3 regions of the Streptomyces sp. NPDC058195 genome follow, and region 2 is predicted to be linked to each of the others. Evidence: predicted binding sites of a transcription regulator. Region 2 holds the regulator's gene; each other region holds the start of a gene.
What was found. The regulator HrcA, encoded in region 2, represses chaperone genes, less so after heat shock. The targets are predictions, from matches to a motif close to TTNGCACTCNGNNNNNCNGAGTGCNAA.

Region 1 (2,265 bases), on a different contig from region 2:
GCGGCGGTCACCGAAGCCCGGGGCCTTGACGGCGACGGACTTGAAGGTGCCACGGATCTTGTTGACGACCAGGGTCGACAGGGCCTCGCCCTCGACGTCCTCGGCGATGATCAGCAGCGGCTTGCCGGACTGCATGACCTTCTCCAGCAGCGGAAGGAGGTCCTTCACGTTGCTGATCTTCGAGTTGACGATCAGGATGTACGGGTCGTCGAGCGACGCCTCCATACGCTCCATGTCGGTGGCGAAGTACGCCGAGATGTAGCCCTTGTCGAAGCGCATACCCTCGGTGAGCTCCAGCTCCAGACCGAAGGTCTGGGACTCCTCGACGGTGATGACGCCTTCCTTGCCGACCTTGTCCATGGCCTCGGCGATGAGCTCGCCGATCTGGGTGTCGGCAGCGGAGATGGAGGCCGTCGAAGCGATCTGCTCCTTGGTCTCCACGTCCTTGGCCTGCTCCAGGAGAGCGGCGGAGACGGCCTCGACGGCCTTCTCGATGCCCCGCTTGAGCGCCATCGGGTTGGCACCCGCGGCGACGTTGCGCAGACCCTCGCGGACGAGCGCCTGGGCGAGAACGGTGGCGGTGGTCGTACCGTCGCCGGCGACGTCGTCCGTCTTCTTGGCGACCTCCTTGACCAGCTCCGCACCGATCTTCTCGTACGGGTCCTCCAGCTCGATCTCCTTGGCGATGGAGACACCATCGTTGGTGATCGTGGGGGCGCCCCACTTCTTCTCAAGGACGACGTTGCGACCCTTGGGGCCAAGGGTGACCTTGACGGCGTCGGCGAGCTGGTTCATGCCGCGCTCGAGACCGCGCCGGGCCTCCTCGTCGAACGCGATGATCTTGGCCATGTGAAGTGGTCCTCCCGGACAGGGGTGGATTTCTCCGGACCGGATGGCGCCCGCGACGGACGGCCTGCGTGCCTGGTGGTTCCTTGCCCCACCGGCCTGCGGGCCTCACCGGCCCGGTCCAAGTTCTGTCACTCTCACCTGGAGAGTGCTAACGCCAATGATTAGCACTCGACCCCCGAGAGTGCAAGCGTCCCCCTCGGGATGTGGACAGTGCGCCGGACGCGCCACAGGCCGTCCGCGGGGCGCACCACAGGCCGTACACAGGGCGCGTCGCAGGTCGTACGCAAGGCGCGTCGCAGGCGCGTGCCGGACGCACCACGGACGGGTGCGCCGGACGGCGTCACGCGCGGTGTGCCGGGGCGTCACGGGACGCGCTGAGGGCCCGTACCTCATGGGTACGGGCCCTCAGTGCGTGAGTGGTGTCGTTGGCCGACCGCTCGAACTCAGCCGACGGCGAGCTTGACCATGTCTGCCTGCGGCCCCTTCTGGCCCTGCGAGATCTCGAACTCAACTCGCTGACCCTCTTCAAGGGTGCGGTACCCGTCCATCTGGATCGCGCTGTAGTGGACGAAAACATCCGCACCACCGTCGACCGCGATGAAGCCGTACCCCTTCTCCGCGTTGAACCACTTGACGGTGCCCTGAGCCATGCCTAACTCCCCTATTACTGGCCCTTGCGCAGGACCGCACTTCGCGGACCCGGGTCAGAACTCACCCTCCGACAGGTAGAGGGTGTGTGCGCCGGAACGCGTCGACCGCGGCTGAATGTATCTGCCCAACTGCCCTCTGCAACAGGTCAATCGGACGAGAATTCTCGGCAGCACCGAACACCCGGATATACGCGATTCAGAAGATTCCCGGGCAAGTCGGGCCGGGCAAAGGCGACTTATGCCGCAAGGGGAACACGCACTTTGGCTGCATCTTGTCGTGAGGGGGCGCATTCTCATACGCGGTTGACGCGAGCAGCTGGGGGGACTTCCCCTACTCTACCGCGCTCAACCATGCAGAATTGCCCCCTCCGTTTGAATGACGGAGAGGGCAATTCGACAACTCGGCGCAACGACAACGCGGCGCGATCAGACAGGCGTCAGCAGCCGCCCGCCACAGCCGGGATGATCGAAATACCGGCGCCCTCCGGCGTGGCGGTGTTCAGGCCGTCCTCGAAGCGGACATCGTCGTCGTTGACGTACACGTTCACGAAGCGGCGCAGCTTGCCCTGGTCGTCCAGGACACGGGCGGCGATGCCCGGGTGGCTCCGCTCCAGGGACTCGATCACCTGGGAGAGGGTCGCGCCCTCGGCGGGGACCTCGGCCTGGCCGCCGGTGTAGGTGCGGAGGATGGTGGGGATACGGACCTTGACGCTCATGGTGGTGTCCTTCCTGGAGGCTCGGGTGGTCAGCTGGTGGCGAGGCCGGC
Region 2 (2,265 bases):
CGCCGCCGGCCAGCGGGCCGGATGCGCGTCCTCGCCCGCCTGCGGCTCGCCGGACTCCTCCACCAGGTCGCCGCAGAGCACGACCGCGGGGGAGCCGGACGAACCGGGGACGACCGCCACCAGGTCGTGACCGCTGTGCGCGGGGCCGACGTCGGCCAGCACCACCTCGCGCCCGCCGCCCAGGCCGATCGTCCACTCGCCGCACACCTGGTGCTTCGGCACCACCAGCGCGTCGGCCGCCTCCGCCGCGTCACGCTCCGCCACCCCGTGGCGCACCGCCGAGGCGCGCAGCCCCGCGGCCCCGTCCTTCCTCAGGAACTCCGCCAGACCGGCCGCCCCGTACACCTCGGCACCGGAGAACGCGGCGGTACCGAACACATGGTCGAAGTGCGGGTGGCTGAGTGCGATATGCGTCACCCTGCGGCCCAGCAGCGCCTCGGCCTGCCTCCGCACCTCGGCGCCCTCGCGGAGCGTCGAGCCGGTGTCGAAGAGCAGCGCCCCGTCCGCCCCGGCCACCAGCGCGACCGTCGCGTCCCACCCGGGAAGGCGCCGGCGGCCCACTCCGGGACCGACGCGCTCCCACCCGAACTCTTCCCAAGAGGCGTCCATACCGCGACGCTACCGGCAAAACACCTGCGGGGTCTCGTGACGGCCTGGCCGGTCGCCCTTGCTAGGCCCCCACTCGGCCGCCGTACACTGGCGGGGGATTGCTGGCACTCGGGATGACAGAGTGCCAGGAGGATTCCTGGGCAGAGGCACAGGAACGGCCCGAGAACCACCGAGGAAACACAGCTGGAGGTGTGCGCGATGCTCAGTGAACGCAGACTCGAAGTGCTCCGCGCCATCGTCCAGGACTATGTCGGTACGGAGGAGCCGGTCGGCTCCAAGGCGCTCACCGAGCGGCACAAGCTGGGGGTCTCCCCGGCGACCGTCCGCAACGACATGGCCGTGCTGGAGGACGAGGGCTTCATCGCCCAGCCCCACACCAGTGCCGGACGCATCCCGACGGACAAGGGCTACCGGCTCTTCGTCGACCGGCTCGCGGGGGTCAAGCCCCTCTCGTCGCCGGAGCGCCGCGCGATCCACAATTTCCTCGACGGAGCGGTCGACCTCGACGACGTGGTGGGCCGCACCGTACGGCTGCTCGCGCAGCTGACCCGGCAGGTCGCCATCGTGCAGTACCCCTCGCTGACCCGGTCGACGGTGCGGCACGTGGAGCTGCTGTCGCTGGCGTCCGCCCGGCTGATGCTCGTGCTCATCACGGACACCGGCCGGGTCGAACAGCGCATGATCGACTGCCCCGCGCCGTTCGGCGAGACCTCTCTCGCCGACCTGCGGGCCCGGCTCAACAGCCGGGTCGTCGGACGCCGGTTCACGGATGTTCCGCAGCTGGTGCAGGATCTGCCGGAATCCTTCGAGAGCGAGGACCGGGGCACCGTGTCCACGGTGCTCTCCACCCTGCTCGAAACCCTCGTCGAGGAGACGGAGGAGCGGCTGATGATCGGCGGCACCTCCAACCTCACGCGCTTCGGGCACGACTTCCCCGTGATGATCCGGCCGGTGCTGGAGGCGCTGGAGGAGCAGGTCGTGCTGCTGAAGCTGCTCGGCGAGGCCAAGGACTCGGGCATGACCGTACGCATCGGGCACGAGAACGCCCACGAAGGGCTCAACTCCACGTCCGTCGTCGCGGTCGGCTACGGTTCGGGCGACGAGGCAGTCGCCAAACTCGGCGTGGTCGGACCGACCCGCATGGACTACCCCGGAACGATGGGAGCGGTACGCGCAGTGGCACGTTACGTCGGACAGATCCTGGCGGAGTCGTAAGTGGCCACGGACTACTACGCCGTACTCGGCGTACGCCGCGACGCATCGCAGGACGAGATCAAGAAGGCATTCCGGCGGCTCGCCCGTGAGCTGCACCCGGATGTGAACCCCGATCCGAAGACCCAGGAGCGGTTCAAGGAGATCAACGCCGCCTACGAGGTGCTGTCGGACCCGCAGAAGAAGCAGGTCTACGACCTCGGCGGCGACCCGCTGTCCGCCTCCGGCGGCGGTGGCGCGGGCGGTTTCGGACAGGGCGGCTTCGGCAACTTCTCCGACATCATGGACGCGTTCTTCGGTACGTCGTCGCAGCGCGGACCCCGTTCGCGCACCCGGCGCGGTCAGGACGCGATGATCCGGCTGGAGATCGACCTCGCCGAGGCGGCGTTCGGCACCACCAAGGACATCCAGGTCGACACGGCCGTCGTCTGCACCACGTGCAGC
Region 3 (2,265 bases), on a different contig from region 2:
AGCGCGTTCCTCAGCGATACCGAGGTGAAGGACAACTACGGCTACTTCGGCGAGGCGCAGCGGCTGGGCACCGTCCTCGGCAACCACACCCTCCACCACCCGTACCTGCCCGGCCTTTCGTATGACGAGCAGCGGCGCGAGATCTGCGGTCAGCAGGACGCCGTGGAGGAGTGGTCCGGGAAACGGCCCCGCCTCTTCCGCCCGCCGTACGGCAACTACGACGGCGACACGCTCCGGGCCGCGCGGTCCTGCGGGATCAAGGCCGTGCCGCTGTGGAGTGCCGAGGCCTTCCCGGACCGCATGGAGTGGCGCGAGGCGGACCGGGACCTGCATCCGGGCGACATCATCCTCACCCACTTCCGGGGCCGGGCCGCGTGGGGCGGCAGCATGACCGACCTGGTGCGGACCGTCATGAGAACCGTCACCGAGCGGGGCTACGCCGTGGCCCGGCTGGAGGACTACGTATGACGTCAGCCGCGTGAGCCGGGGCGCCCGCGGCTGTTCCCGCCGCCGAGGTACGGGTGGCCGCGGTGCCCCGGGCCGTCCATGTGCGAGGGCGCGGGCGCGACGGGCGGACGCGCGCGGCCAGCGTCCTCGGCGCCGCTCGGGACCGCCATCGCGCTCAGCGCCGGCACGGCCACCAGTTGCGTCCTGCCCGCCAGGGGCCAGCGGCTGCGCGTCAGGACGACGGCGAACAGGAGGGTCACCGCGCCGGAGGCGCCGGACACGAGGACGGGGGGCCAGAACACCGGCGGCGGTTCTGCCCGTTCCGGCTCCGGAGCGCCGGGGCCGGAACGCGAGAGGGCCGACGGGAGGAGGACGACCGCGCAGACCGCCCCCTCCAGGAGGAGGAGCGCCAGCCCGGGCGCCGCATCGAGGCAGCCGTTCACCGAGGCCGGGCGGTGCGTTCCCGGGGCAGGAGGGGAATCGGTCACGCCCCACGGTCGTACGGAACGGTCCGGTCCGTCCGTACGTTGCCCTCATGGTGTCCGGGCTGTTGTCCGGACTGCTGTCCGGGCGTCGGACCGGCCCCGGCCGGGCCCGGTCCGACGACGCCACGATCGCTCGAATTGGCACTCCGCTTGACCGAGTGCTAATCGCGGTCATAGTCTCACTTCTGGCACTCACCACTGGAGAGTGCCAACACCACTGCGCGACTGGCAGGTCCGGCACCCGCGACGACGGATCGGCCTGGTCGCCACCCAAGACTGTTACCCCGTGAGATCTCCGAAGGGGGAGACCGGATCGTGTCGACCGCCAGCTCCAAGGTTGCGATCAAGCCGCTCGAGGACCGCATTGTGGTCCAGCCGCTCGACGCCGAGCAGACCACGGCCTCCGGCCTGGTCATTCCGGACACCGCCAAGGAGAAGCCCCAGGAGGGCGTCGTCCTGGCCGTGGGTCCGGGCCGCTTCGAGAACGGCGAGCGTCTTCCGCTCGACGTCAAGACCGGCGACGTCGTGCTCTACAGCAAGTACGGCGGCACCGAGGTGAAGTACAGCGGCGAGGAGTACCTCGTCCTCTCGGCTCGCGACGTGCTCGCGATCATCGAGAAGTAATTCACCCACGTTTTCTGTGCTGCGCCCCTGGCCCCCCTGCGATAACCAGCCGGGTGGCCGGGGGCGCGGTTCGTTCGAGAGGAAAGCTCAGCTCCCATGGCGAAGATCCTGAAGTTCGACGAGGACGCCCGTCGCGCCCTTGAGCGCGGCGTCAACAAGCTTGCCGACACGGTCAAGGTGACGATCGGCCCCAAGGGCCGCAACGTCGTCATCGACAAGAAGTTCGGTGCCCCCACCATCACCAACGACGGTGTCACCATCGCGCGCGAGGTCGAGCTCGACGACCCGTACGAGAACCTCGGTGCCCAGCTGGTGAAGGAGGTCGCCACCAAGACCAACGACGTCGCGGGTGACGGCACCACCACCGCCACCGTCCTGGCCCAGGCGCTCGTCCGCGAGGGCCTGCGCAACGTCGCCGCCGGTGCCTCCCCGGCCTCCCTGAAGAAGGGCATCGACGCCGCGGTCAAGGCCGTGTCCGAGGAACTCCTCGCGACCGCCCGCCCGATCGAGGACAAGACCGACATCGCCGCCGTGGCCGCGCTCTCCGCGCAGGACCCGCAGGTCGGCGAGCTCATCGCGGACGCGATGGACAAGGTCGGCAAGGACGGCGTCATCACCGTCGAGGAGTCCAACACCTTCGGTCTGGACCTCGACTTCACCGAGGGCATGGCCTTCGACAAGGGCTACCTGTCCCCGTACATGGTGACCG

Region 1: the regulator HrcA is predicted to act here: its motif matches at 1,011-1,037, upstream of groL (chaperonin GroEL).
Region 3: the regulator HrcA is predicted to act here: its motif matches at 1,071-1,097, upstream of groES (co-chaperone GroES).

The regions. Positions count from the first base shown of each region.
Region 1 covers NZ_JBHVVM010000018.1:84,440-86,704, forward strand. The annotation lists gene groL (chaperonin GroEL) at 1-849, opposite strand, end outside; gene ACFVWY_RS22595 (cold-shock protein) at 1,293-1,499, opposite strand; gene ACFVWY_RS22600 (ubiquitin-like small modifier protein 1) at 1,937-2,215, opposite strand; gene thrC (threonine synthase) at 2,245-2,265, opposite strand, start outside.
Region 2 covers NZ_JBHVVM010000005.1:47,978-50,242, forward strand. The annotation lists gene ACFVWY_RS08000 (MBL fold metallo-hydrolase) at 1-609, opposite strand, end outside; gene hrcA (heat-inducible transcriptional repressor HrcA) at 808-1,824, shown strand; gene dnaJ (molecular chaperone DnaJ) at 1,825-2,265, shown strand, end outside.
Region 3 covers NZ_JBHVVM010000002.1:417,346-419,610, reverse strand. The annotation lists gene ACFVWY_RS03920 (polysaccharide deacetylase family protein) at 1-468, shown strand, start outside; gene ACFVWY_RS03915 (DUF6234 family protein) at 471-935, opposite strand; gene groES (co-chaperone GroES) at 1,248-1,556, shown strand; gene groL (chaperonin GroEL) at 1,653-2,265, shown strand, end outside.